Regions from separate parts of the Pseudarthrobacter sp. CCNWLW217 genome, predicted to be linked through region 3. Evidence: predicted binding sites of a transcription regulator. Region 3 holds the regulator's gene; each other region holds the start of a gene.
The links. Region 3 encodes HrcA, which represses chaperone genes, less so after heat shock. Its sites were predicted from a motif close to TTNGCACTCGNNNNNNNCGAGTGCNAA; they were not measured.
Positions count from the first base shown of each region.

Region 1: a site for HrcA is predicted at 6,488-6,514, ahead of groES (co-chaperone GroES). Genes of this name have one in related genera too.
Region 2: a site for HrcA is predicted at 8,018-8,044, ahead of groL (chaperonin GroEL). Genes of this name have one in related genera too.

Region 1 covers NZ_JBBCBT010000006.1:207,761-217,647, forward strand. The annotation lists gene tsaD (tRNA (adenosine(37)-N6)-threonylcarbamoyltransferase complex transferase subunit TsaD) at 1-788, shown strand, start outside; gene V9L18_RS09535 (glutamate--cysteine ligase) at 881-2,032, opposite strand; gene V9L18_RS09540 (glycoside hydrolase family 3 protein) at 2,426-3,865, shown strand; gene V9L18_RS09545 (shikimate 5-dehydrogenase) at 3,954-4,784, shown strand; gene V9L18_RS09550 (class I SAM-dependent methyltransferase) at 4,788-6,023, opposite strand; gene V9L18_RS09555 (hypothetical protein) at 6,078-6,464, shown strand; gene groES (co-chaperone GroES) at 6,673-6,969, shown strand; gene groL (chaperonin GroEL) at 7,047-8,657, shown strand; gene V9L18_RS09570 (dihydrofolate reductase family protein) at 8,829-9,428, opposite strand; partial or broken gene V9L18_RS09575 (ATP-dependent DNA ligase) at 9,518-9,887, shown strand, end outside.
Region 2 covers NZ_JBBCBT010000004.1:31,877-41,763, forward strand. The annotation lists gene V9L18_RS06250 (lipid II:glycine glycyltransferase FemX) at 1-583, shown strand, start outside; gene V9L18_RS06255 (peptidoglycan bridge formation glycyltransferase FemA/FemB family protein) at 664-2,016, shown strand; gene V9L18_RS06260 (threonine/serine ThrE exporter family protein) at 2,051-3,538, shown strand; gene V9L18_RS06265 (siderophore-interacting protein) at 3,544-4,386, opposite strand; gene V9L18_RS06270 (uracil-DNA glycosylase) at 4,401-5,171, opposite strand; gene V9L18_RS06275 (DUF3263 domain-containing protein) at 5,296-5,625, shown strand; gene V9L18_RS06280 (LytR C-terminal domain-containing protein) at 5,677-6,309, shown strand; gene V9L18_RS06285 (cold-shock protein) at 6,463-6,669, shown strand; gene V9L18_RS06290 (ABC transporter substrate-binding protein) at 6,666-7,931, shown strand; gene groL (chaperonin GroEL) at 8,224-9,852, shown strand.
Region 3 covers NZ_JBBCBT010000018.1:16,622-26,128, reverse strand. The annotation lists gene lepA (translation elongation factor 4) at 1-1,224, shown strand, start outside; gene hemW (radical SAM family heme chaperone HemW) at 1,261-2,490, shown strand; gene V9L18_RS18165 (DUF4870 domain-containing protein) at 2,565-2,984, opposite strand; gene V9L18_RS18160 (DUF3097 domain-containing protein) at 3,084-3,929, opposite strand; gene hrcA (heat-inducible transcriptional repressor HrcA) at 4,117-5,130, shown strand; gene dnaJ (molecular chaperone DnaJ) at 5,212-6,339, shown strand; gene V9L18_RS18145 (16S rRNA (uracil(1498)-N(3))-methyltransferase) at 6,342-7,124, shown strand; gene V9L18_RS18140 (GerMN domain-containing protein) at 7,133-8,053, opposite strand; gene V9L18_RS18135 (PhoH family protein) at 8,444-9,507, shown strand, end outside.

The DNA.
Region 1 (9,887 bases), on a different contig from region 3:
CCCTGGCCGTGGCCACCGGTAAGCCGCTATACGCGATCAACCATCTGGTGGCCCACGTGGGCGTGGGCCTGCTCGACGGCCAGCCAGGCAGCGCCCCACGGCTGCCGGAGAACCTCGGCGCCCTCCTGGTGTCCGGCGGCCACACCGAGATCCTCAAAATCAACAGCATCACCGACGACGTCCAGCTACTGGGCTCCACGATCGACGACGCCGCCGGCGAAGCCTACGACAAAGTGGCCCGCATCCTGGGCCTCGGCTATCCGGGCGGTCCCGCCATCGACAAGCTGGCCAGGACCGGCAACGCCAAGGCCATCCGCTTCCCGCGCGGCCTCACCCAGTCCAAGTACATGGGCTCTGCCGACGAACCGGGTCCGCACCGCTATGACTGGTCCTTCAGCGGCCTCAAAACCGCGGTGGCCCGGTGCGTGGAGCAGTTCGAAGCCCGCGGGGAAGACGTTCCGGTGGCAGACATCGCGGCTGCCTTCCAGGAAGCCGTGGTGGACGTGATCACTTCAAAGGCCGTGCTGGCCTGCCGGGAGAACGGAATCAAGGACGTCCTGCTCGGCGGCGGCGTCGCCGCCAATTCCAGGCTGCGCGAGCTGACCGGCCAGCGCTGCGCGTCCGCCGGGATCAAGCTGCACGTCCCGCCGTTGGACCTCTGCACGGACAACGGTGCCATGGTCGCAGCCCTGGGTGCACAGCTGGTCATGGCCGGAGTGGCGCCCAGCGGGATCCGCTTCGCGCCGGACTCCTCGATGCCGGTCACCGCGGTTTCGCTTCCCGCCTGAATTTCCCCGGTTGCTCTATCACTTGTGGTCCCTAAACCGAGGGTTTAGGGACCACAAGTGATAGAGCAACGCTAAGAGAGCTCGCGCAGCGGTCAGGCCGTGGGGCCGTTACGCATCTGTTTGACCAGGTCCAGCACCACGGCCTGCAGGTTCCCGCCGTTCTCGGAGGCCACACGGCGCTGGCGCTGGTAGCCGGCGCCGCGGCTGATGATTTTCTCGACGTCGGCGAGCTCGTCCGGACAGCCGAGCTTGGCTGCCACGGGCTCCAGCCGGTTCAGGGTCTCCAGCAGATGGTCCGTGACCAACTGCTCCCTGCCCTTGGCGTCGAGGATGATGATGGCCTCCATGCCGTAGCGGGCGGCACGCCATTTGTTTTCCTGGACGTGCCACGGCGGCATGGTGGGGATGGTTCCGCCGTTGTCCAGAGTGGTGGAGAACTCGTCCACCAGGCACTGTGTGAGGGCGGCAATTGCGCCCACTTCCTCCAGCGTGGCCAGGCCGTCGCAGATGCGCATTTCGATGGTGCCCAGGTTGGGAACCGGACGGATGTCCCAGCGGATTTCGGACAGGGTGTCGATCACGCCCGTGGTGAACATGTCCTGGACGTAGGACTCGTATTCATCCCAGGTGGCGAACTGGAACGGCAGCCCCGCGGTGGGCAGCTGCTGGAACATCAGCGCCCGCTGTGAGGCATAGCCGGTGTCCTCGCCGCCCCAGAACGGGCTCGACGCAGACAGTGCCTGGAAGTGCGGGAAATAGTTGACCAGGCCGTCCAGCACCGGAAGGGCCTTCTCGCGCCGGTCAAGGCCCACATGGACGTGCACACCATAAATGACCATCTGCCGGCCCCACCATTGGGTACGGTCGATCAGCTTGGCGTACCGGGCTTTGTCGGTCACGGGCTGCAGCTGGGGCGGGCTGAAGGGGTGGCTCCCGGCACAGAAGACTTCCACGCCCATGGGGTCGGTGATTTCGCGGACCGCGGCCAGGGACCTGCTGAGATCTTCCTTGGCTTCGCCGGCCGTCTCGCAGATGCCGGTGACAAGCTCCACTGTGTTCAGCAGCAGTTCCTGCTTGATGTGGGGGTGTTCGTCGTCCTCGTTCAGTTCCGGGTGTTTGGCGGCGACGCCACGGAGTACTTCGTTGGCCACGGAGGCGAGCTCCCCGGTCTGGCCGTCCACGAGCGCCAGCTCCCATTCCACACCAAGAGTTGATTGCCTCGATGAAGCGAAATCAATCTTCATGCGTTCCCCTAACTGTTCGGTTGTCCCTGGCGCACGCCGCCCCGGCGGACTGCCCTGGCAGGCGGCGGCCGGACGGGCGAACGGGTGGTTCAAGTCTAGTGCAGGGGTAGCATCGTATTGATGGCCTTGTTCCCGCGGACCCGTGACAGTTTTCACAAAACCACCCTCATTTTGGCAGCAGTGGCCACCCTGGCCGCCTGTACGGGCGTCCCCACTCCGGCGCCCACCCCTTCCTCCCAGTCCTCCACTCCCAGCCCGCCGCCGTCTGCAGCCAAACCAACGACGACGCCGGCACCGCCGTCGCCCTCTGCCTCACCTGATCCCGGGGCCAGGCCTCTCGGCTGGGGTCCGCTGCAGCGCGACAAGGATGCGGCCGCGGCGGCGGTGGCCGCCATGACGGTGGAACAGAAAGCCGGCCAGGTCCTGATGCCCTTCTTCACCGGCGCGGACGCTACAGCCCACGCCGCCACCATCGAGCGCCTGCACCTGGCGGGCTCGATCATCATGGGGGACAACGTTCCCGTGGATGCGCAGAAGCAGGTAGATCCGGCGGCCATGGCAGCCACCACCGCACGCCTGGCTGCCGCAGCCCGCGCGGACGGCCGGACGTGGCCCGGCCTCATTGGCGTGGACCAGGAGGGCGGCGTGGTGTCCCGGCTCGGTGCGCCCCTGACTGAATGGCCGGCGCCCATGAGCTATGGTGCGGGCGGGGACGCTGCGCTCACGAAGGACGCCGGCCGTGCGGTGGCGTCCGAACTCGCGCCGCTGGGCTTCAACGTGGACTTCGCACCGGACACGGACGTCACGATCGGCCCCGCGGATCCCACCATCGGTGCGCGGTCCATGTCAGGGAACCCAGATACGGCCGGGGCACTGGGCGTGGCTTTCTCCCAAGGGATGCAGGAGGCAGGTGTCCTCCCAACAGTGAAGCATTTCCCCGGTCACGGCTCGGTGACCGTGGACTCGCACCAGGACCTGCCGGTGCAGCCAGCCACTGTTGCCGACCTCGAAGCCCGCGACTGGAAGCCCTTCCGGGCCGCCGTCGCCGCCGGTGTGCCCATGGTCATGACGGGGCACATCGCCGTACCTGCGCTGGAACCTGGCGTGCCGGCGTCGTTGTCCGCGCACACCTACGCCGCGCTCCGGGGCATGGGCTTCAAGGGCGTAGCAGTAACGGACGCCCTCAATATGGGTGCTGTCCAGAAGCAGTTTCCGGACGGCTCCGCTGCCGTGGCTGCGCTCGCCGCCGGGGCCGACCTGCTGCTGATGCCCACGGACGTTGGACAGGCCCACGCGTCCATCGTGGGCGCCGTGGCCGGCGGGCGTCTGTCGCCGGCACGCTTGGACGAAGCCGCGCAACGGGTCGTGACCATGATGGTCTGGCGTGGCAGGACCCCTGCATCCTTCCCTGGGACGCCCCCCGGAAGCGGTCAGGACCTCTCCGCCAGGGTTTCCGCCGCCGCTGTGACAGTGGTGGCCGGACCCTGCAGCGGGCCGCTGGTGCCCGGCGCTGTCCAGGTGTCCGGTGGCTCGCCCCAGGACAGGGCCCGGTTCGAGGCCGCTGCTGCGAGGGCCGGGCTGGCTATTGGCGGGGGGCCTGTAGTCAGCCTCATCGGCTATGGCGGTGCTCCTGCCGGTGGTGACATCGCAGTGTCGCTCGACGCGCCCTGGCCGCTGCAGGACTCCGCGGCTCCGGTCAAGGTTGCCTTGTACGGACGCAGCGCTGGTGCCTTCGACGCACTGGCGGCCGTGCTGGCAGGCAAGGCGACGGCCCGGGGGAAGCTGCCCGCCGCCGTCGGAAGCTTCCCGGCCGGCACCGGCTGCCCCCCCTAACCCAACTGGGTAGCAGCAGATGTCGTTTTGGACCCTCATAACGACATCTGCTGCTACTTAGTTGGGTTGAATCACGTTTAATGGACCGGTGCCCATTCTTAATAAAGACATGACCCTCTGCATCTCGCTGTCGGCGCGGCCCAGCAACAACGGGACCCGCTTCCACAACTACCTCTACGACCAGCTGGGCCTGAACTGGATCTACAAGGCCTTCGCTCCGACGGACCTCGCCCAGGCCATTGCGGGCGTCCGGGGACTGGGGATCCGCGGCTGTGCGGTTTCCATGCCGTACAAGGAGGACGTGATCGCGCTCGTGGACGAGATGGACCCTTCGGCCAAGGCCATCGATTCGGTGAACACCATCGTGAACACGGACGGGCACCTCAAGGCCTACAACACGGACTACACGGCCATTGAACAGCTGCTTAGGTCGCACGCGGTTCCCGTGGGCTACTCAGTCCTGGTCCAGGGTGCCGGCGGCATGGCGAAGGCCACCGTGGCGGCCCTCCGCGACGCCGGCTTCACCGACGTCACCGTGATTGCGCGCAACGAGGACGCCGGGCGGGCCCTCGCCGACCTCTACGGGTTCCGTTGGCGCGCAGCGCTCGACGGCGGCACGGCGGACCTGATCATCAATGTCACGCCTATTGGTATGGCGGGAGGTATGCAAGGCGGTCCGGATGCGGACTCCCTGTCCTTCCCCGAAGGCACGATCGCGGCAGCCAAAGTGGTGTTCGACGTCGTGGCACTCCCCGCTGAGACGCCGCTGATCAGGGCGGCGCGCGCCGCAGGAAAGCCAGTGATCACCGGGGCCGAAGTAGCAACCATCCAGGCACTGGAGCAGTTTGTGCTTTACACCGGCGTCCGGCCCGCCGACGAGCAGGTCAGGGCCGCGGAGGAATTCACTCGCGCCCAGTAGCTCTCAGGCCGGTTCCACCACGATGGCCACCCGGTCCTCCCCGATGCGGGTCAGGACCAGGGTGGCTGTTTTGTTTCCGGCCTTCTTGCTGTTCTTGCCGCCCTTACCTGCGGCAAATAGCTGCTTCCGCAGTTCCTCCGGGGTGACTGACGTGCCGCGCTTTTTGATGTCGAGCACGCCGATGCCGTTGTCCTTGACCCAGGCCTTGAGTGCCTTGACGTTGTACGGCATGACCTCCATAACCTTGTAGGCCCGCGCGAACGGCGTGTCCACCAGGTCAGGAGCGCAAATGTAGGCGATGTGCTCGTCCACCAGGTGCCCGCCCAGTTCAAGGGCGACGTCCGCCACCAGCCCTGCGCGGATCACCGCGCCGTCGGGCTCGTACAGGTAGCCCTCCACCGGGCCCACCGGTGCCGCGGGACCAGCGCCGAAATCTTCGGCGCTGGTGATTTCGGCGGCACCCTGGGGACCCAGGAGCAGTGCGGCCCGTCGGATGCCTGGCCTGCGCACCGCGTTGAACCACAGCGTCACCTCAGTGACGTCGCCGCCCACCGAGACCCACTGGGCCTCGCAGTCCGCCGGCACGGATTCGTGGGGCATCCCGGGGCCCATTTTGACCCCGACCGCACGGCCTGACGCGGCAAGCGACTCCACAAAGGACAGCGGCGGTGAGAAAGCTTCCGGATCCCAGATCCGTGTGGTTCCGGACGTGGAGGTGACGCGGCGGGCCGGATCCAGCCAGACGCCGTCGATCCCGTCCAGCGGCACGGACGTCGCATCGGAGTGCACCACGGTGGCGTTGGGGAACGGGATGAGGTTCACCGTGGCGCAGGCGGCCGTGGTCTCGTCCATTTCGACGGCGGTGACGGTGATGTCCATCGAGGCCAGCGCCAAGGAGTCGGCTGCGAGCCCGCAGCCGAGGTCAGCCACATGGCTGATGCCGGCGTGGGCGAAACGCTCGGCGTGCCGGGCAGCGACGTTCAGCCGGGTGGCCTGCTCCAGCCCGGCCTGAGTGAAGAGCATGCTCCGGGCGAACTCGCCGAACTTCAGTTCCGCCTTCGTGCGCAGCCGGGACTGCGTGAGGACCGCGGATACCAGGGCGGGCGAGTGGCCAGCCTTGCGAAGCGTTGAATTCAGCTCGAATGAGGTGTCTTCGCGGTAGGGGCCAAGGGACGCCAGCAGGTCCCAGCCTTCGCTCGTGAGCAGTGGTGCGATCTGGTCCTGCGGTGCTTGAGCCATGCGTTCAAGAGTAGTGGAGGAGCGCCACGGTGAGATGCCGATAGGGTTGAAGGCATGGAAGACAGCGCAGGCCTACAGCCGTCCGAACAGCCACATCCGAACACCCCAGGCCTGGTGAAGTTCGCCCGTCCCGCACTGATTGCCGGGGTTGCCGTGGCGATTGTCTGCACCGCCCTGCTGGTGATCATCTTGTTCCTGGACACCTTCAACGCCACCGTGTACTCCGTTGGCGGCAAGGATATCCAGGACGCGACGGACGAGGCACGCGAGATCAGGGACCTGTACTCCGCGGCCCGGCTCGGCGGCGTTATCCTCCTGGTGATATCCCTGCTGGCCGCAGTAGCCGGCGCCGTCGTCCTGTATCTTCGGCGGGGCAACGGCCGTGATGAGGGCAACGAAGGCGATGAGGACGTTGATTTCGACGACCTCGCAGGCCGCTGATCTTGTTCACCCGAGGCAAAATTCTGGCACTCGCCTTGACCGAGTGCTAACCCCTTACATAGAGTCGTCATTAGCACTCTCCCTAGGAGGGTGCTAACACATGAAGAGCTGCCAGCCAGGCTGCTGCCGGCACCGCGACGACGGTTTGCCAGCCACGGCGCCCCAGCTCTCCAGTCCATGAATTTGCTGACGAAAAGGAGAGGTCCGAGTGTCGGTCTCTATTAAGCCTCTTGAGGATCGTATTGTTGTCCGCCCGCTCGAAGCCGAGCAGACCACGGCTTCCGGCCTGGTCATCCCGGACTCCGCACAGGAGAAGCCGCAGGAAGGCGAAGTTGTTGCAGTAGGCCCCGGCCGCTTTGACGACAACGGCAACCGCGTTCCCCTGGACGTTGCTGAAGGCGACGTCGTTATCTACTCGAAGTACGGCGGAACCGAAGTCAAGCACAGCGGCACCGAGTACCTCGTGCTGTCCGCCCGCGACGTCCTGGCGATCGTCGTAAAGTAACTCTTTGGATCCCCGTGCCGCTGACCATGCATTCCGCTGGTCAGCTGCGCGGGGTTCTGTCTTGAAAGGACACAACCATGGCAAAGCAGCTTGCGTTTAACGACGCTGCGCGCCGGTCTCTTGAAGCCGGCATCGACAAGCTCGCCAACACTGTCAAGGTGACGCTCGGCCCCCGTGGCCGCAACGTTGTCCTCGACAAAAAGTGGGGAGCACCCACCATCACCAACGACGGCGTCACCATTGCCCGCGAAGTTGAGCTGGATGACCCGTACGAGAACCTTGGCGCCCAGCTGGCCAAGGAAGTAGCCACCAAGACCAACGATGTTGCCGGCGACGGCACCACCACCGCAACGGTGCTGGCCCAGGCCCTGGTCAAGGAAGGCCTGCGCAACGTTGCTGCCGGCGCTGCTCCTGGCCAGATCAAGCGCGGTATCGAGGTTTCCGTCGAAGCCGTTGCAGCCCGCTTGCTCGAGAACGCCCGCCCGGTTGAAGGCACCCAGGTTGCCAACGTTGCAGCCATCTCGGCCCAGAGCGACGAAATCGGCGAGCTCCTCGCCGAAGCCTTCGGCAAGGTTGGCAAGGATGGTGTCATCACCATCGAAGAGTCCTCCACCACGCAGACCGAACTGGTCCTCACCGAGGGCATGCAGTTCGACAAGGGCTACCTGTCCCCGTACTTCGTCACCGACGCAGAACGTCAGGAAGCCGTCCTCGAAGACGCCCTCATCCTGATCAACCAGGGCAAGATCTCCTCGGTCCAGGACTTCCTGCCGCTGCTGGAGAAGGCACTGCAGAGCTCCAAGCCGCTGTTCATCATTGCCGAAGACGTTGAAGGCGAAGCACTCTCCACGCTGATCGTCAACCGTATCCGCGGCACCCTGAACGTGGTTGCCGTCAAGGCTCCGGGCTTCGGCGACCGCCGCAAGGCCATGCTGCAGGACATCGCCACCCTCACCGGTGCGCAGGTTGTCTCCCCGGAACTGGGCCTCAGCCTGGATACCGTTGGCCTCGAGGTGCTGGGTACCGCCCGCCGCATCACGGTGACCAAGGACAACACCACCATCGTTGACGGTGCCGGTTCCGCAGAAGACGTCGCAGCCCGGGTTTCCCAGCTGCGCGCCGAACTGACCCGCACCGACTCCGACTGGGACAAGGAAAAGCTCCAGGAACGCCTGGCCAAGCTGGCCGGCGGCATCGGCGTGATCAAGGTTGGCGCAGCCACCGAGGTTGAGCTGAAGGAAAAGAAGCACCGCATCGAAGATGCAGTGTCCTCCACGCGCGCTGCCCTCGAAGAAGGCATCGTCGCCGGCGGCGGTTCCGCGCTGATCCACGCGCTCAAGGCACTCGACGAGGACCCTGCAGTCAAGGCCCTCGAGGGCGACGCCGCTGCTGCTGTGGGCATCGTCCGCCGCGCCCTGGTCCAGCCGCTGCGCTGGATCGCCCAGAACGCCGGGTTCGACGGCTACGTTGTCACGGCCAAGGTTGCAGAGCTTGAGACAAACAACGGTTTCAACGCCAAGTCCGGCGTGTACGAGGACCTGATCGGCGCCGGTGTCATCGACCCCGTCAAGGTCACCCGTGCAGCACTGCGCAACGCGGCGTCCATCGCCGCGCTGGTCCTCACCACCGAAACCCTCGTGGTGGAGAAGCCCGCTGAAGAAGACGAGCACGCAGGCCACAGCCACTAGTCCCCACCGGCTCCCAAGTCTCGCTTCGCTCGACTTGGGGCCCTCGCCGGTGTGGGCCCACGGACGACGTGGGCCCAGGGCCACCGCAGTACGTCATTGCACAAAAAACCGGTCCAGCATCTGCTGGGCCGGTTTTTTGTGCCGTTGTGCATGGTTGGGCCGGTTACGGCACTATGCGCCCATCTCCTGGGTCTCGACGTCGCCCGCGCGCTCGTACACCAGCGACACCGCCCCCTTCGGGAAGCTGCGCGCCGGCTCGGCGAGGCGGAAGGTCGCGGGAATGGTTCCGGCGTCAAAGAGGCGCTTGCCTTGCCCCAAAGTGACCGGATACAGCCACAGGTGGAGGCGGTCCAGGACGTCCGCGGCGAGGAGTGAACGGATGAGGACACCGCTGCCGAACATATGGACTTGGTCGTACTCCTCGCGGAGGCGGCCCGCAGTGGTGGCATTCGGCAGCACCGTGGTGCCAGACCAGGCCGGATCAGTCAGGCTGTTGGAAACGACGAACTTGGGCACGCTGTTGAGGGTGCCACCAATGTCGTCGGACTGGTGGGGCCAGTAGGCGGCGAAGATATCGTAGGTCTTCCGGCCCAGGAGCAGGGCGTCGATGCGTTCGATCTCGGCGCCGATGGCCGCGCCTGCCTCGTCGTCGGACACTGGTGCCTGCCAGCCGCCGAAGGCGAAGTCGCCCTCGGTGTCCTCCTCCCGGCCGCCGGGGCCCTGGTAGACGCCGTCGAGGGTGATGAACAGGTTCGCGACGATGATTCCCATGCGTCCAGTCTGGAACTGCGGTCCCGGCCCTGTCCAGCATCGACAGTTACACGTGTGCCCGTTATCGGACGGCGTGGCAGACTGGTGCCATGCTGCTCGACGAGCTCGTGAGGACCTCGGATGCCGTCGCGTCTACCCGCTCCCGGCTCGCAAAGATCGACGCACTGGCTGGCCTGCTGCGCCGCCTTGGGCCCGTGGACATCGCGCCGGCCGTTGGGTTGCTGATCGCCAAGCCACGGCAGGGCCGCGTGGGGATCGGCTGGCGCGGCATGTCGGCGGCCATGGGGGAGCCGGCCGCCGAGCCGAGCCTGACCGTTGCCGACGTCGATACGGCACTGGACCGGTTGCTCCTCATCGCAGGCGCCGGATCCGCGGCGGAACGCGCCGCGATCCTCCGGACCCTTACGGCGGCAGCCACCGAGCGTGAGCAGTCCTTCATTGCGGGCGTGCTGCTCGGTG
Region 2 (9,887 bases), on a different contig from region 3:
CAACGCCATCCGCCGGGCAGAGCGCGAGGGCTGTGAAGTGGTCCAGCGGGAGCAGGGCCCGGAGACCTACCGCGCCCTCTATGACCTGATGGCCAACACCGTCAAAGCCAAAGGGTCCATGCCCCTTCGCAGTTATGAGTACTACGCCCGGTTCTGGGACGAGTTCTGTGACCGTGGCCAAGGCAGCTTCTTCTTCGCCTACGAGGACGGGAAACCGAGCGTGGGCGCCTTTGTGATCAACTATGGGGCAAAGGCGACGTACAAAGACGGCGGGTCCACCCAGAACCGGAAGCAGTACGGTGATTCGCACCTGGTCCAGTGGGCCGCGATCCGCAGGATGAAGGAGCTCGGCTGCGCCGAGTACGACTTCTGCGGCACCCCGCCCGCGGACAGGATCAAGGACAAGTCCCACAACCTTTACGGCATGGGCATGTTCAAAACCAGCTTCAGCAAAACAGTCACGGATTTTGTGGGCTGCTACGACTTCGTCCTCGCACCCGTCCGGCACCGGCTCTGGGTCAAGGGTGCCGAGCGTGTTTTCCGGCGCCTCGAAACCATGTGTACCGGCAACCAGTTCTACTGAGCCGCCGCCACACTCCACCGTCCACAACATCTCAGCGCTGCCACCATTCGGCAGCACATCCACAGGTGAGGAACTTTCCCGTGAATTCAACCAAGGCCGCGACCGAGCTCGAGTTCGCTATCCTCAGCGACGCCGACTTCGAGGCCTTTTCAGTCAGCCACCCGCAGAACAACTTCATCCAGTCCGCCGACTTCGCCCGGTTCCAGCGCGCCCGCGGGCAGGCAGTGGAGCTGTTCGGAGTCCGTCGTGATGGCGAACTGGTGGCCGCCGGCAAACTGAACTACACCACCAACCGCTTCGGGTACACAGTGTGCGAGTGCGCCAAGGGGCCGCTGATGGACTACACGGACTCCGCCCTGGTGCGTGACGTCGTCGAACTCCTGAAAACCAGGGCAGCGGAACGCAAAGCCGCTGAGCTGCGGATCTCCCCGAACCTTCCCTTTATCGCACGCGATGAGGACGGGGCCGAACACCCAGAGATCACGGACAACCGCCCGCTGGTAGCAGAGCTTGCGCGGCTCGGATTTGCCCACCAGGGCTCGGACATGAACTTCGCCAACGTGAACTGGATGTTCATTAAGACCCTCGACGGCGTCACGGACGCCGAAGAGCTCATCATGGGCACCAGCTACCGCACGCGCAAAGCCATCCGGAAGGCCGAAAAGAACGGCGTCTTCCTGGAACAGGCCACCCTGGAAACCCTGGACGAGTTCTACGACGCCCTGAGCACGGCCGGCGACGAAAAGGGCTTCATCTACCGCGAACGCGAATACTACGAGCAGCTGCTGCGGACCACTTCGTCCGAGTTCACCAAGCTCATGATGGCCAAGATCGACATCCCCGCGTACCGCAAATCCATCACCGAACGCCTTGAAGCCGAGACCGCTGCGGCGGCCGAACTCCGCCGGGAGGTCGAAGAGACCGGCAGCAAGAAGAAGGCCAACCGCCTCAAGGTGGTGCAGGACCTCGTCGACAGCTATGAGCGCAGCCTCAAGGACATTGAGCGGTTCCCGGATTCCGTTGGCGTGGCAACGGTGGCGGCCATCCACTTCGTCTGCTTCGGCGACGAGCTGGTGTGCGTCATCGGCGGCACCAAACAGGACTATATCTACTTCAACGGGGCCACCTCCCTTTACTGGGGCATGATGCTCCATGCGCTGGAAAAAGGCTACAGCCGCTACAACTTCTACGGCACCTTCGGCATCCAGGGACAGGACGAGGAAGGCCACGGCGGCTACGCCTTCAAGAAGGGTTTCGGCGGTGAGGTGGTCCAGCTGCTGGGCGATTTCGTGATGCCGGTGCGGCCCGTGGTTTTCCAAGCCAACAGGATCGCCCGGGCCGCGGTGGCAGCTGCCCGCACGCTGTTGAGCAGGCTCCCGCTGAAACGCCAGGCTTCCGGCGAAGAACCAGCCCCCGCCGAAAACACCGCATAAAGACCACGATAAGCACCCCCGGAAGAGGACCAGCGTGACAGATCGACCCGGGGATCCCCGGAACAGGCCTCACACTGACGGCCTGCCGAAGACTGAGCCACTTTCCCCCTCCCAGGTCCGGCAGAACGCCGCGGCAAAGCGGATGCTGCGGCGCCTGGTCCAAGGGGAGAACCCACCGACGGCGCCGCTGAGTATCGTGGACAGGCTCGCAGGCAGCCCGTACGCCAACCCCATGATCCAAGTGGGAGGCGTGGACACTTCCGCCCGCAAGACCCTGGACTTTGCCCTGCACCTGGCCGAAACCATGTTCCGTTATGGCGCCGGCGCATTGGAAGTCGAGACGAGCATCATCGCCGTGACGGCAGCCCTGGGGCTGAAGAACATCGAAGTGGACATCACCAACCAGTCGGTCGGGATCAACTACGCGCCCAAGGACCAGACGCCCATAGCCCTGTTGCGCGTTGTGCGGTCCTGGACCAACAACTACGCCGGGCTGGCCAAGGTCCATCAGCTCGTTACGGACATCGTGGCCGGGGGAGTGGGCCGGGACGAGGCAATCCGCCGGCTCGATGAGGCCATCACCAGCCCCAAGCCCTTCCCACGTTGGATGGTGACCGTGGCCTTCGGCGTCTTCGCGGCAGCATTCGTTGGCGTACTGGGTGGCGGTCCCGTGTCCTCAGCCATCGCCTTTGTGGTCAACATCGGCGTGAGCCTGCTGTCGCGCCAGCTGGGCCGTTGGCGAGTACCTGACTTCTTCACTACCGCGACGTGTTCGTTTGTGGTGACTTTCATGGCACTGCTGCTGTGGCAGTTCAACCTCACCACCGCGCCGGCCATCGTGGTGGTGGGCGGTATCCTGCTCCTGCTGCCCACGGGCCGCCTGGTGTCCTCGGTGCAGGACGCGATTAACGGCTTCCCGGTGACGGCCGCCGGAAGGTTCCTGTCCACAGTCCTGATCTTCGGCGCCCTCGTGGCAGGCATTGCCGTCGCGTTGGTGGTCGGTTCCATGACGGGGATGCAGGAAATCGACGTCACGGAAACATTCAGCCCCGCCTACGACCTGTGGGTGCTGGTGGTCCTCACGGCCTTGGCTGTCATGGCCATCGGGGTCACCGAACAGACGGCGTGGAAGCTGCTCCTGCCCACCGCTGCCGTGGGCGTCGCCGGGTACCTGGTGCTTCTCGGCGCCAGCTCGCTGGGGATCAGCGACCGGTTCTCGCCGGCGTTGTCCGCCGTGGTGATCGGTCTGCTGGCCCGGGTGGTGGCATTGAAGATGGGTGCGCCCCAGCTGGTGGTCGCCGTGCCGGCGGCGCTGATCCTGCTGCCGGGCCTGACGATCTTCCGGTCCATGTATGTCCTGTCCATCGAGGAATCCGAGATCCTCCTGGGCGCAGGGGGGATGCTGAACGCCGGCGCCATCGTGCTCGGCGCTGCGGGCGGGATCGTCCTGGGCGACACCCTGGCCAGGCCGTTGACGCGGAGCCTGGCCAGCAACGAGCGCAGGCGCGCCCGCCGCCGCTAACGGGGCTAAATCTGCCCGATGGGCAGTTTCTTCTCGGCCTGGAAGTCATCTTCGACCCGGCCCGCGGCCCAGTAACCGGACAGCGAAACCTGCTTGCGGTCCAGGCCCTGCTGGACAAAGAACACCTCGCGCAGGCCCTTCATGTAGCCGCGCTCGCCATGGGCAAAGACGTCGACCTTGCCGACGGCGGGCCAGTCGGCGTTCGCGACTGCCGACACCAGCAGGTCGCCGGTGCCGGCCGGTGCGCCGTTGCGCCGGAGCCACGTGATCTTGACACCGGCAGGGGCTGTGACGGGCTGGATATCGGCGTCGGAGTCAACCTCGAGGAAAGCCACGCCCTGTGCCTCCGTTGGCAGGGCTTCCAAGGAGGCAGCGATGGCGGGCAGGGCGGCTTCATCGCCGGCGAAAAGGTACCAGTCGGCGTCGGGCGCCGGGTTGTAGGCGCCGCCGGGACCGGTAAAGGTCAGCGGGTCGCCGGGCCGGGCGGAGGCCGCCCACGGGCCGGCCAGTCCTTCGTCGCCGTGGATCACAAAGTCGATGGCCAACTCCTGTGCCACGGAGTCCACCCACCTGACGGTGTAGGTCCGGGTGAAGGGCCACTGCTCACGGGGCATGGTCTCGCGGATGGTCCACAGGTCCAGCGGCTGGGCGTAGTCAACGCCTGCCTGGGGGAACACGATCTTCACGTAGCGGTCTACAAAATCGTTGTTGACGTAGTCGGCGAAGCCGTCGCCGCCGGCAACGATCCTGACCATGTGCGGCGAAAGCTGCTCGCGGCGGACCACGGTGAGGTTGATTTGGGGACGCGACTTTTTGGTGGCGCTGGTGGCAGCGGGAACGGTGCTCATAAGGCAAGCCTAAGCTAAGGGAGTGGTGGGAGTTCCCAGGTTACGCCAGGGCTTCCTTGCTCGTTCAGCAGCGCATTGGCTTGGCTGAACGGCCGGGAACCGAAGAAACCGCGCGACGCCGACAATGGGCTCGGGTGCGCGCTGGACACTACCGCGGCGCCGGACAAAAGGGGCCGGACTGCCTCCGCGTCCTTGCCCCACAGCACAGCCACCAGCGGAAATGCGCTGCCGTCAGCCTTCCGTCGCCCGGCCACCGCGGTGACTGCCGCCGTCGTGATTTTCTCCCAGCCCTTTCCGCGGTGGGAACCCGCGGCTCCGGCACGCACGCTCATGACCCGGTTCAGGAGCAGCACGCCCTGGTCCGCCCAAGCGCTGAGGTCGCCGTGCACGCGCGCCGGTACTCCCACATCGGCCTCGAGCTCCTTGTAGATGTTTGCCAGGCTGCGCGGAATGGGTCGGGTCTGCGGGGCCACAGCGAAGGACAGGCCGACGGCGTGCCCCGGGGTTGGGTACGGGTCCTGCCCAAGGATCAGTACCTTGACGTCCGCCAGCGGCTGCCGGAACGCGCGGAGGACATTCGACGGCGACGGCAGCACCTGGTGCCCGGCCGCGACGTCGTCAGCGAGGAACCTCAGTACGGCACGCAGGTCATCTTCCACCCCGGCCAGGGCGGCGGCCCAGTCGGCGGCCATCAGTTCGTCCAGTGGCAATACAGCCATCTCGGCATAACCGACGGGCTCCGCCGCTTCCGGCTCCAGCTCGAACAGGGGTTCCGAATCAAACACGCCCCCATTCTCTCAGTACTCCCGTTCATCCACTGCCAGCCCGTTGCGGCGTAAATGACAACGCTGTTATTCGTCCGTAACATGGGGGTGAGACTTTTAACCTTATCCAGCGAAGGAGTATGCCGTGGCGGAACCAGCCCGGGAACACCTGGCAGAGCCTGGCGAGCGTGGCTCCCTGCTGGCTGACTTTTCGCTCCGGGACTCGCCGCTCGGCGAGCGGGAGCAACAGATGCTCGCCCTTGAGCGGCAGTGGTGGAAGTACGCCGGTGCCAAGGAACAGGCCATCAGGGAACTCTTCGACCTGTCAGCTACGCACTACTACCAACTGCTCAACGCGCTGATCGACTCCGAGGATGCGCTCGCGCACGATCCCATGCTCGTCAAGCGATTGCGTAGACTACGTACGTCGCGACAACGGGCACGCACCGCACGTCGCCTGGGTTCGGACGCGTAACTTCGCTCGTGCTGAGCCATCAGCAACAATCAACAAGGATGTCTCTCCACTATGACCAGATACGCTCGGGATGAATTCGACAAAGTTCCGGAGGCTGCCTCCCGCCAGGGTGTCCACCGTTCAGCTTCGGCACCGTCCAGGCCGCGGCTATGGCCCATGCTCGCCGTGGGCGTTGTGGCACTTGCGGTCGGCCTGGTCTCCTTCCTGATCCTGCCTCAGCTGGGATTCACCCAAGCCGGCAGCCAGGCGTCCACCAGCGTGGAGTCATCTGCCCCCTCTGAGGCTGCCTCTTCCTCTGCCAGCGCTGAACCTTCCGCAACTGCAGAGCCCACTGCCAGTGCCGAGCCCTCACCGAGTGGCGAACCTGAGCCGAGCCCCACACCCTCCGCCGCGGCCTCCCAGGCCGCCGTGAACAAGACCCAGGGCCTGGCGGTCTACAACGCCGCCGGAACAGCCGGCCTGGCTGGCAGGGTCAGCGCCACCGTCCAGGCGGACGGTTGGACCCTCGGCCAGGTAGGAAACTGGGGTGGCGCACCCCAGCAGACGTCGGTAATTTTTTATGCTGGTCCGGCACAAAGGGCCAACGCGGAGGCCCTCTCCGAACTCCTGAACATTCCAACGATGGTCGACAGCGCCGACTTCCAGGTTCCGCTGGTGGTTGTGCTGGGGCCGGGCTTCCAGTAAACGGGTTACACCTGAATAACTATTGAACACCGACGCGGCCCTGTGCCTCGGCTCGTCCGGGGACCATTGGCTAGAGTGATTTCAGGCTTCGGTCCGTAACGAGCGGCACACAGTGGCGTGGGCCTTACGGACGCTACTGAAAGAGTGGGCATCATGGCACTGGGAACCGTGAAGTGGTTCAACGCTGAAAAGGGCTACGGCTTTATTACGGTGGACGGCTCGGGTGACGACGTCTTTGTCCACTGGTCCGCCATTCAAGGCGAGGGATACCGCGCACTCGATGAGGGGCAGCGGGTGGAGCTTGAAGTCGGCGAAGGCGAGAAGGGCCCGCAGGCAGAAAGTGTCCGGCCGGCAGAGTGAAGTCCGTAAGTTTCCGATCTTCCTTGGTCCGTGTTTCCGCATCGGCGGCCCTCCTTCTTGGGCTGGCCGGGTGTGGGGCTGCTGCTGGAAATGCCCGGCTTGACTCCGTTGAAGCCTCCGGCGATGGAACGCTGCGCGTTGGCGTGATCCTGGACAGCACCGGAACGCGTGACTTCCTCAGTGGCTCGCAGCTTGCCGCGGCAAAACTGGCCGTGCAGGAAATCAACGCCACCGGCGGGCACAAGGGCAAGCCCATTGAACTGTTGCCCCGGGCCGCCGGCGACTCCGGCGCGCAAGCCAAGGAGCTGGCCGCGGCCAAGGCCGACGTCGTGATTGGACCCACTGATTCCAGCAACGCGGCTGCTGCCATTGACGTTCTCTCCGCCGCGAAGATTCCGCTCATTTCACCGGCCAATTCGGCGGCAGGGCTGAGTAAGTACAAAAGCGGCGGCTACTACTTCCGGACTGCACCGGCCGACGTCGCCCAGGCTTCGGTGCTTGTGAAGCTCGCCAAAGACGGGGGCGCGAAGAGCCTGGCGATCGTCCACCAGGACAGCAGCTACGGCAAGGATGTTTCCGCAGCGGTGGCCAGTGCGGCCAAGGACGCAGGCGTGGAAACCTCCAGCACGTCAGCATTCGAGCCCGGCGATGCCCAACGGGCCGCAGCTGCTGCCCGGAAAGCGGCCCCGGATGCAGTGGTGCTCATTGCGCGGGATGGCGCCCAGGGGGCCATCGCTGAGCTGAACAACGCTGGACTGTCCGGCAGTAAAGTCATCCTCAGCGACGGCGCTTTCGCCCAGTATAGTTCCGGGTTGGGGTCAAAAGCGCTCGACGGCGCGCGGGCAGTGGTGCCCGGCGTATTCCCCTCCGCGGACTTCCAAGCTCGCCTGCTGGCGGTCGATCCTGGGTTGAAGGACACCTCTTTCGCCGCTGAGACGTACGACGCCGTGACGCTGGCTGTCCTGGCGGCCGCGGCAGCCGATGACGACGCCGGCCGATCAATAGCCGCACACCTCATAGCTGTCTCCGGAGGCGCGGCCCCCGGCGCGGAGCCGGCGAAGGCCGCACCCTGCCAGTCCTATAAGGACTGCGTGTCAGCGCTGAAGACCGCAGGTGCCGCGAACTACGACGGCCAATCCGGTCCGATCGGCTTCGACGCCAACGGCGACATCACCTCTGCGAACTTCATGGTGTTCACGTACGGAGCTGACAACAGGGCAAAGCTCAGCGGTCGTGAATCCGCGGGTCGGGCCGCAGGCTGATCGCCGGGAGCGAAACGAGGCCCCGCAGGCACTGGTTTTCGGGACTATTCGCTTGCACTCTCACCTATGGAGTGCTAATTATTGACTTAGCACTCTTACGTACCGACTGCTAAAGCGACGCCCGGCTCAGGCCGGTTACGAAGCCCAGGCGCCGGTCGAGGAGCGAAAGAAATACTTACTGGAGTGAGATCGGGAACCTGAGGCGTACAGAGGCCGAGGGCGAAGGATCGTCCGTCGCGGGCACTTCGGTGGGTTCATTCTTAACGTCTGTCCCGAAAGGACTACTGCCGTTATGGCCAAGATCATTGCATTTGATGAAGAGGCACGCCGCGGCCTTGAGCGGGGCCTGAACATCCTCGCCGACGCCGTTAAGGTCACCCTCGGCCCGCGTGGACGCAACGTCGTCCTCGAAAAGAAGTGGGGCGCCCCCACGATCACCAACGATGGTGTTTCCATCGCCAAGGAGATCGAGCTGGACGATCCTTATGAGAAGATCGGCGCCGAGCTGGTCAAGGAAGTTGCCAAGAAGACTGATGACGTCGCTGGCGACGGCACCACCACGGCCACCGTGCTCGCCCAGGCACTGGTTAAGGAAGGCCTGCGCAACGTCGCGGCCGGCGCCGATCCGCTGTCCCTCAAGCGCGGCATCGAGAAGGCTGTAGAAGCCGTCACGGTGGAGCTGCTCGCTTCGGCCAAGGAAATCGAAACCAAGGAAGAGATCGCCGCCACGGCTTCCATCTCTGCCGGTGACGACGAAATTGGTGCCCTCATTGCCGAGGCCCTGGATAAGGTCGGCAAGGAAGGTGTTATCACCGTCGAGGAGTCCAACACCTTCGGCCTGGAGCTTGAACTCACCGAAGGCATGCGCTTCGACAAGGGTTACATCTCCGCGTACTTCGTCACCGACACCGATCGCCAGGAAACGGTCCTCGAGGACCCGTACATCCTGATCGTCAACTCCAAGATCTCCAACGTCAAGGAACTGGTTGCTGTCCTGGAAAAGGTCATGCAGTCCAACAAGCCGTTGCTGATCATTGCCGAGGACATCGAGGGCGAGGCCCTGGCCACCCTGATCGTCAACAAGATCCGTGGCACCTTCAAGTCCGTCGCCGTCAAGGCTCCGGGCTTCGGCGACCGCCGCAAGGCTCAGCTGGCCGACATCGCCGTTCTGACCGGCGGCCAGGTCATTGCCGAGGAAGTTGGCCTCAAGCTCGAGACCGCTGGCCTGGAACTCCTGGGACGCGCCCGCAAGGTTGTTGTCACCAAGGACGAAACCACCATCGTTGAAGGTGCCGGCGACGCCGACCAGATCGCTGGCCGCGTTTCCCAGATCCGCGCCGAGATCGAAAACTCCGATTCCGACTACGACCGCGAGAAGCTGCAGGAACGCCTGGCCAAGCTGGCCGGCGGCGTTGCAGTCATCAAGGCCGGTGCCGCAACCGAGGTTGAGCTCAAGGAACGCAAGCACCGCATTGAGGACGCTGTCCGCAATGCAAAGGCTGCCGTTGAAGAAGGCATCGTCGCCGGTGGTGGCGTTGCACTGATCCAGGCTGGCGCCAAGGCGTTCGCGAACCTGAACCTGACCGGTGACGAAGCAACGGGCGCCAACATCGTCCGCGTTGCCATCGACGCCCCGCTGAAGCAGATTGCCTTCAACGCCGGCCTTGAGCCGGGCGTTGTTGTGGACAAGGTCCGCGGCCTGCCCGCAGGCCATGGCCTGAACGCTGCAACCGGCGAATACGTCGACCTGCTTGCTGCCGGCATCAATGACCCCGTCAAGGTGACCCGCTCTGCCCTGCAGAACGCGGCCTCCATCGCCGGCCTGTTCCTCACCACTGAGGCTGTCGTGGCCGACAAGCCGGAGAAGAACGCTCCGGCCATGGGTGGCGGCGACGACATGGGCGGCATGGGCGGCTTCTAGTCTCCAAGCGCCCGGAATACGTTCCGCGCAAACAA
Region 3 (9,507 bases):
GACTCGGTCTATGACACCTACCGCGGCGTGGTCACCTACGTCCGCGTGGTCGACGGCATGCTGCACCCCCGCGAACGCATCCAGATGATGTCCACCAGGGCCACGCACGAACTCCTCGAGATCGGCGTGAGCTCCCCGGAACCCACCCCTTCCAAAGGCCTTGGTGTTGGCGAAGTCGGCTACCTCATCACCGGCGTTAAGGACGTCCGGCTGTCCAAGGTTGGCGACACCGTCACCAACCTTGCCAAGCCTGCCTCTGATTCCCTTCCTGGCTATGCGGATGCCAAGCCCATGGTCTTCTCCGGCCTGTATCCGCTGGATGGCACGGACTACCCGGTGCTCCGCGATGCGCTGGAGAAGCTGATGCTCAACGACGCCGCACTGGTGTATGAGCCAGAAACGTCCGCCGCTCTTGGATTTGGCTTCCGCGTGGGCTTCCTTGGGCTGCTCCACCTGGAAATCACCAGGGAACGGCTCGAACGCGAATACAACCTCGACCTGATCTCCACAGCCCCCAACGTGGAATACGAGGTGACGCTGGAGGACAAGAAGGTTGTCCATGTGACCAACCCCAGCGAATACCCCTCCGGCAAGATCGCCGAAGTCCGTGAGCCGATGGTGTCCGCTACCATCCTGGCTCCGAACGAGTTCGTGGGCGCCATCATGGAGTTGTGCCAGAGCCGCCGCGGCGTGATGGGCGGCATGGACTACCTGTCCGAGGACCGTGTGGAAATCCGGTACCGCCTGCCACTGGCCGAGATCGTCTTCGACTTCTTCGACATCCTCAAGTCCAAGACCCGCGGCTATGGCTCACTGGACTGGAAAGCGGACGGCGAGCAGGTGGCCGACCTCGTGAAGGTGGACATCATGCTCCAAGGCGAGCAGGTGGATGCGTTCTCGGCCATCACGCACCGCGACAAGGCCTATGCCTACGGTGTAATGATGACTACCAAGCTGCGCGAACTGATTCCCCGCCAGCAGTTCGAGGTGCCCATCCAGGCTGCCATCGGTTCCAGGATCATCGCCAGGGAGAGCATCCGGGCCATCCGCAAGGACGTTCTTGCCAAGTGCTACGGCGGTGACATTTCCCGAAAGCGCAAACTGCTGGAAAAGCAGAAGGAAGGCAAGAAGCGCATGAAGATGGTGGGCCGCGTAGAGGTCCCGCAGGAAGCCTTCATTGCCGCGCTGACCACCGACGAGTCCAAGGACAAGGCCAAGAAGTAGTGATGACCGTGGCCGGAACCACCGGAGGCCGCACCCGTGCCTAGCGTTCTTCCCCTCGGCGACCCCGCGCCGTCGGACGGTCTGCTGCCCGCCCAGGCAGCGGAAGGTTCGGCGGACCGGGCGTTCGGGCTGTACGTGCACATTCCGTTCTGTGCGGTCCGCTGCGGATACTGCGACTTCAACACCTACACGGCCACGGAGCTGGGAGGCGGCGCGTCGCAGGATGCCTACGCCGCCACGGCCGTCTCAGAGGTGGACTTCGCAGCAGCAGTGCTGCGGAACTCCGGAATTCCGGACCGGCCGCTGAGCACCGTGTTCTTCGGCGGCGGGACGCCAACGCTGCTTCCGGCCGGGGACCTGGCCCGAATTCTCGGCGCTGCCATTGGCGAGTGGGGCCTGGAGCCCGGCGCTGAGGTCACTACCGAGGCCAACCCGGACTCCGTCACCCCGGAATCCCTTGCCGTCCTCAAGGATGCCGGATTTACCAGGGTTTCCTTCGGAATGCAGTCCGCCGTGCCCCATGTGCTGAAGGTCCTGGACCGTACCCATACCCCCAGCCGCGTGCCGCAAGTGGTGCAATGGGCGCGGGACGCCGGACTGGCTGTGAGCCTGGACCTGATCTACGGCACACCGGGAGAGTCACTGGACGACTGGCGGTACTCCCTTGAGACGGCCCTGTCGTACCAGCCTGATCACATCAGCGCCTACGCGCTGATCGTGGAGGACGGTACCAAGCTGGCAGCCCAGATCCGCCGCGGTGAAGTCCCCGGAATCGACGACGACGACCACGCGGACAAGTATGAACTCGCGGACCAGCTGATTCGCGAAGCGGGTCTGAGCTGGTATGAAGTCAGCAACTGGTCACGGACGCCGGAGCAGGCGTGCCGGCACAACCTGGCCTATTGGCGCGGCGACGACTGGTGGGGCATCGGTCCCGGAGCCCACTCGCACGTGGGCGGCGTGCGCTGGTGGAACGTCAAGCACCCCACCGCCTACGCCGGCCGGTTGGCTCAAGGGCTCTCGCCGGCAGCAGGGCGGGAAACGCTCGACGACGGCACCCGGGACATGGAGCGGATCATGCTTGAGGCACGGCTCGTCTCAGGTGTGGGCATCAGTTCGCTGGGGGAGTCAGGCCGGAAAGAAGTGGCTGGACTCATCGCCGACGGGCTGGTGGACCCTGCCTCCGCCTTTCAGGGAAGCCTCGTCCTGACGCTGAAGGGCCGTCTGCTGGCTGACGCCGTGGTCCGCAGGATCCTGCCGGACTGACGCGGGAGTCGTTTCCTGCAAGCCCGGCTCGGGACCTCCTGACGCCGCTTAGCGGAGCCAGCGGAAGCTGACCCTTATTTGATCCACCGCAGGTTGTACTGGTAGCGGTGCGGCTGGCCCCGGTTCACGTGGATGCCGGCGGCAACCGAGTAGCAAGTCAATGCGATCCAGATGAGGGTGGCAATCACGGCGAAAATGTTGCCGACCACAGGGATGAACACCAGAAGGTTGGCCACAACGGCCGCGATGGTGGGCGGCAGGCTGAAGTTCAGCGCCTCCTTGGATTCCTGGGCGGTAAACGGCCCACGTTCCCGGAAGATGAGGTAGATCAGCAGCGACGGCACGCACCCGAGGATGCCGCCGAAATGCGCCAGGGTTGCCCACTGCCGGTCTTCGCTGGCCGTTAGCGGCAGCGCATTTGCTGGAACGCCATGGTACTCGGAGCGGCCCTGGCCGCTCTGGTTGTCCCTGTGTTCGTGTGCGTTTTCTGCCACGGTGTCTTCCTTCGAAAAGCAATGGTGCGGGGGTAGAACATTCAAAGTTACAGTGTGCCGGGCTCAAGCGCACTGGCAACTGCAGTACCAAGAATACTGCTAGGGAACGGTGAGGAAGTCGATGACCTCTTCAACCCTGCCCAGCAGCGAGGCTTCAAGGTCTGCGTAGCTGCGGACCGCCCCCAGGAGTTTCTGCCAGCCCAGGCCGATATCTTCCTTCGTGGAATGCGGCCAACCGAACGCCGCGAGGATGCCGGTCTTCCAGTCCTGGCCACGTGGGACCACCGGCCACCTTTCAATTCCCAGCACGGAAGGCCGGATGGCTTGCCATACGTCAACGTACGGATGCCCCACAATCAGGACATTGCCGGCAGCGCCCGGGGATGCCATCACGGCATCCGCAATCCGCGATTCCTTGGAATCGGGAACCAGGTGGTCAACGAGCACTCCAAGCCGGCGGCCCGGCCCCGGTGCGAAGTCTGCCACGGCCGCAGCGAGGTCATCGATTCCATGCAAAGGCTCGACGACGATGCCCTCCACCCGGAGGTCGTCTCCCCAGACTTTTTCCACCAGTTCGGCGTCGTGCTTTCCTTCCACCCAGATCCTGCTGGCCTTGGCCACCTGGGCGCGCTGACCGGCTACCCGGACCGAGCCCGAGGCCGTCCGCCCGGCCGGGGCGGTGGCTTGCCGCGGCGCCGGGGGCATCAGTCGGATCGGCTGTCCCTCCAAGAGGAAACCGAATCCGAGCCGGAAGGACCTTGATTTGCCCCGCCGGTCCTCAAGGGCCACCACATGCATTCCGCCTGACTTCTCGACCCGCGTGACGGCGCCCACCCAGCCGGACTGGACCTCTTCCAGGACCATCCCGCGCTCTACCGGGACTTCAGGGAGCTGATTCCTCACGGGGACGGCGATCTCCCGGGGACCCCAGTTCTGGTACTGCATGGATGTGTTCCGCCTTGCCTAGATCCTGGCCCGGAATTTCGCCCGGAGCGGTACCAATGCTAACAACGGGGTGAGTCATATTAGACTGTTAGCACTTAGGCATGTCGAGTGCTAAGCCGCGCCAAGACGGCGGCCGGTGCACGCGCCGGGGAAACCGGCGGCCTGTGACCATGGATGGAGGTGGAGTGTGAGCGAGCCGCGCAAACTTGAAGTACTGCGTGCCATCGTTGAGGACTACGTGCACTCCCGCGAACCTGTGGGCTCGAAGGCGCTGGTCGAACGCCACCATTTGGGCGTCTCCAGCGCCACGATCCGCAACGACATGGCAGCCCTTGAGGACGACGGCCTCATCACCGCCCCGCACACCAGCGCCGGACGCATCCCCACAGACAAGGGCTACCGGCTGTTTGTCGACCAGATTTCGGCCATGAAGCCGCTGTCACCGGCAGAACGCCGTGCCATCCAGACCCTCCTGGAGGGCCCGGACGATCTCGACGACGTCCTGGAGCGCACTGTCCGGCTGCTGTCGCAGTTGACCAACCAGGTGGCAGTGGTCCAGTACCCGCACCTGAGCCGCGCCACGATCCGGCACATCGAGTTCGTGTTGCTGGCTCCCCGCCAGGTCCTTGTTGTCCTGATCGCCAACACCGGCAAGGTGGAGCAGAAAGTGGTCGACGTCGGGCAGGACCTTGGTGACGACGCCCTGGCAGGTATTCGGGGGCGGTTCCTCGGTTCGCTCGCAGGGACGCCGCTGAGCCAGTTGACCCAGTCGCTGCCGGCAGTTGTTTCCGGCCTGGGCCCAGGACAGCGGCAGGCTGCGCAGGCCCTGGCGCACGGTCTGGAGGTCCTTGCCCACAGCAGCCGCGAAGACCGCATGGTCATGGCCGGCACCGCCAACCTCGCACGGTCCAACGTCGACTTTCCCCTGAGTATCGGCCCGGTGCTGGAAGCGCTTGAGGAACAAGTGGTCATGCTGCGCCTGTTGAGCGAGATGGCACAGGATCCGCGCGGCGTGACGGTCAGCATCGGCCGCGAAAACCCGTACGACGGGCTCACCGAAGCGTCGGTGGTCGCCACGGCGTACGGCCCGGACAGCACAGCCAAGATCGGGGTGCTCGGTCCTACCCGCATGGACTACCCCACCACCATGGCAGCAGTCAGGGCCGTGGCCCGCTACCTTTCGAGGATTCTGGGCCCCTGACAGCAACTGGCCGGGCCCCAGGCAACAAGAGCAGTACAAGCAGTCCGACTGCAGCAGTACAAACAGGAAGAGATACGAACTTTGAGCAGCCACTACGACGTCCTTGGAGTCTCGCCGGAAGCCACCGGGGAAGAGATCAAGAAGGCCTACCGCAAGCTGGCCCGCACGCTCCACCCGGACGTCAACCCCGGTGAGGATGCCTCGGACCGCTTCAAGGCCGTGACCCACGCCTACGAGGTACTCTCCGACCCGCAGAAACGCAGGGTCTACGACACCACCGGCAACGAAAACGGTACCGACAACGGCTTCGGCGGCGGCGGTTACGCCGGACAGGGCTTCGCCTTCCAGGACATCTTCGATACCTTCTTCGGCGCTGGCGGATCGCAGGGTCCGGCATCACGGGTCCGGCGCGGCCAGGACGCCCTCATCAGTGTCCGGATTGAACTCCGCGACGCCGTGTTCGGGGTCAATAAGAAGCTTGAGGTGGACACCGCAGTCGTTTGCCCCACGTGCAACGGCTCCTGCTGCCGGGAGGGAAGCCACCCGGAACGCTGCGACATTTGCGGCGGCAGCGGCCAGGTCCAGAGAGCGGTCCGCTCCATCCTTGGCCAGGTCATGACGGCCGCCCCCTGCGGCAGCTGCGAAGGCTTCGGCACCGTGATCAAGGACCCCTGCAACGAATGCAGCGGGCAGGGGCGGATCCGTAGCCGGCGGTCAATGACCATCAAGGTCCCTGCAGGCGTAGCCACCGGAACCCGCATCCAGCTGTCGGGCCAGGGCGAGGCAGGCCCGGCCGGCGGCCCGGCCGGTGACCTGTACGTTGAGATCCGGGTCAACAACGACGCCACGTACGTACGTGACGGCGACGACCTCCATGCAACGCTCAACATCCCCATGACCGCTGCCGCGCTGGGAACCGAACTTTCCCTGGAAACCTTCGACGGGCTGCAGGAAATCGACGTCAAGTCGGGAACCCAGTCAGGGGAGATCATCACCCTGCGCGGCCTGGGCGTGACACACCTTCGCGGATATGGCCGCGGCGACCTCAAGGTACACCTTCAGGTGGAGACCCCGGCCAAACTGGATTCGGCGCAGGAAGACCTGTTGCGGCAACTGGCCAAACTGCGCGGCGAGCAGTTCACTGAGGGCAAACTCGCGGCCAGCGGCGGCGTCTTTGCCAAGCTGCGGGACCGGCTCGGTAACCTGTAGGGGTGAGCAATCCGGTTTTTTTTAGCGCTCCCGGGACGCTGGACCACATGGTCCCAGGGGGCCACTTTGTCCTGGAAGGGGCTGAGGCGCGGCATGCGGTAGCGGTCAAGCGGCTTGCCCCCGGCGAGTCCGTGGACATCGCAGACGGGGCCGGCAAGCGGTTGACCGGCACGGTCGTGGCGGCGTCGCCGTCGGAGCTGACAGTGGAGTGTTCGGCGCTGACGGTCGAAGAAAAGCCCGCCATCCGGCTTGTCCTGGTGCAGGCGCTGGCCAAGGGCGACCGAGACGAGCTAGCAGTTGAAACTGCCACCGAACTGGGGATTGACGCGGTCATCCCGTGGCAGTCCGAACGGTCCATCGTGAGGTGGAAGGGCGAACGGGCAGCCAAGGCACATGCCAAGTGGCAGTCGGTGGCGACGGCGGCGGCCAAGCAGGCCCGGCGGGCCTGGATTCCTGAGGTGCGCGCCGCCGTCGAAACCCCCGGACTGGCAGCGGCTGCCGGCGTGGCCGATCTCGCAATCGTCCTGCACGAGGACGCTGTCCGGCCGTTACGGTCCGTTTTGGAGAATTGGCAGGCGGCTGCGAACGGCAGCGAAACCCGCGAAATCCTGCTCATTGTGGGACCGGAAGGCGGGATCAGTCCGCGTGAAGTGACCAGGCTGTGCAGTGCCGGTGCCGTAACGGCGCTTCTGGGGCACCACGTCCTCAGGTCGTCCACCGCCGGCCCCGCTGCAGTCGTCCTGGCCAGCGATGTGTTGGGCCGCTGGTCCGCACCTGGGCTCTGACAGTCGAGCTAGCGCACGCTGAAGCTGCGCGTATCAACGTTCAGCTCCTGGTCGTTTCCTGAGGTGTCCGCCTGCGCGACGCGAAGCTCATAGTTGCCCGGCGTGAGGGTTAAGGCCAAGGTAAAAACTCCGGACTGGGCGGCCTCGGTCGCGGCTGTGGTTTCCCCGGTCAGGTACGGCGTCTTGTCGCCGTTGTCTTCCTCGCGCAGGATCCGCCAGCGGAGCTTGCCACCGGCCAGGGTGTTGCGGCCAGTAATCTTCACGCTGCCGTCGGCGACTTCTACGTTCTCCTGCGGATCGATAATCCAGACCGGCGCCACCATGCCCGGGCTCCGGGACATGAGCGTGCCGAGGCGCACGTGGTCAAAAGCAAGATAGTCCGTGTGGCCGTCGACCAGGATCATCACCTGGATCTGCTGGCCGGAGTCAATGAGCCCGGAACTCGCCCCGGCTGCCGTGGCCGTATAGACGAGCTGCTGGATGGCGCGGCCGGCCATGTCGGCGTCGAGGTTGCTGTTGAAGGCATCTTCCGAGACGTCCACTGTGATGACGTTTTTGCCCGAGATGGACGTGGCCAGTTTCTTGGGGTTCTGCCATGGGGTAAAGAAGTCCGGGTCCAGCGGTTTATCAGACATCATGGCCCGCAGTGCCCTTGTAACCGGGTTTTCCTGTTCGGGCACGTCCCTGAACTCGCGGTACAGGAAAACGTTGCTGTTGCTGCGGCCGATCCAATAGACGGGTGCCTTGTTCGACGACTGTGTGGTCTCGAGCGGTGCGCTGGTGGCCGGCACCCCTGGCGAGGTGTTTTCGGTGCCCTGGCTTGAATTCTGCACCACAGTGGGCTCCGGCCCTGGCTCCGCGATGCAGCCCGTGAGGATCAGGACGGCAGGCAGGAGGCTCAGCAGGGCGGTGGAGCGGATGCGCCCCAGGGCAGTACCCAAGGCAAGGGGCGTTTCTGGTCCCGGCACGGTGATGGCACTATCCTTCCTGGCAGCGATGATGCAGCCGGTCCCCGGACGGCCTTGAATTTCCAGCATTGCATAAGGAAAGTCGCCTCGGTGGCGCAAGACGGCTGCCCGGTACAACTGCAACGGGAACGATATGAGGCCGATATGAAGTTGATACCTAATGACGGCAACTTCCCGCCCACATGGGCCGTTCCGGCACTGGCGGAAGGCTGCCCCCAGCCGCTGACAGCGGCGCGCTGGCGTAAGATGGTATGAATCCGGAGACCTCCGACGGGCGGGACCACACGCCACGGCGGTCTGCGGGATTACGTACTTGAACTGGAGGGGACCATAGGCCTGCGGGCCAGCACCATGACTGAATCAGCTAACGGAAAGCGCCGGCTGAACACTGAGCGCACCGCAGGAGAATTTCCCCACACCCTTCCCGGCATCCGGACGGAGGTGGTTGTCTTTGATAACTCCGATCAGATGGTCCAGTCGCTCGGTAGCCACGATGAGGCGTTGCGTTTCATCGAAGATCAGTTTCCCGCCGTCAATTTCCATGTGCGGGGCAACGAACTGTCCATCAGCGGCCCGGCGGCCGATGTCCCCAGGATCATGCGGCTGCTACAGGAGGTCCGGGGCCTGGTAGCCCGTGGCACGGTGATCAGCCCCGCAGTGCTGCAGCAACTGGTGGCGCTGCTGCGGAGCCAGTCCCTGCAAAACCCGGTCGATGTCCTGACCCATGACATTCTTTCCAGCCGGGGCAGGACCATCCGGCCCAAAACGCTGAACCAGAAAAACTACGTAGACGCGATCGACGCCAACACGGTGATTTTCGGCATCGGTCCTGCCGGAACCGGCAAGACTTACCTCGCCATGGCGAAGGCCGTCCAGGCGCTTCAGCAGAAGGAAGTCAGCCGCATTATCCTCACCCGGCCGGCCGTCGAAGCGGGGGAGCGGCTTGGTTTCCTGCCCGGCACGCTCAGCGACAAAATCGACCCCTACCTCCGTCCCCTCTACGACGCGCTGCACGACATGATGGACCCGGAGTCCATCCCGCGGCTGATGGCCGCCGGCACCATCGAAGTGGCGCCCTTGGCCTATATGCGCGGACGTACGCTCAACGATGCCTTCATCATCCTTGACGAAGCGCAGAACACCACACCCGAACAGATGAAGATGTTCCTGACCAGGCTCGGCTTTGGTTCCAAAATGGTGGTGACCGGGGACGTCACCCAGGTGGACCTGCCGTTTGGGACGCGTTCCGGATTGCGGATCGTGGAGGAGATCCTGCGCGGTATCGAGGACATCAATTTCTCCGTCCTGGACGCGACGGACGTCGTACGCCATCGCCTTGTCGGTGACATTGTGCAGGCGTACAGCGTCTGGGACGATGTCCAACGGAACCGGGTGAAGCACTCGGTGAGCCGTGA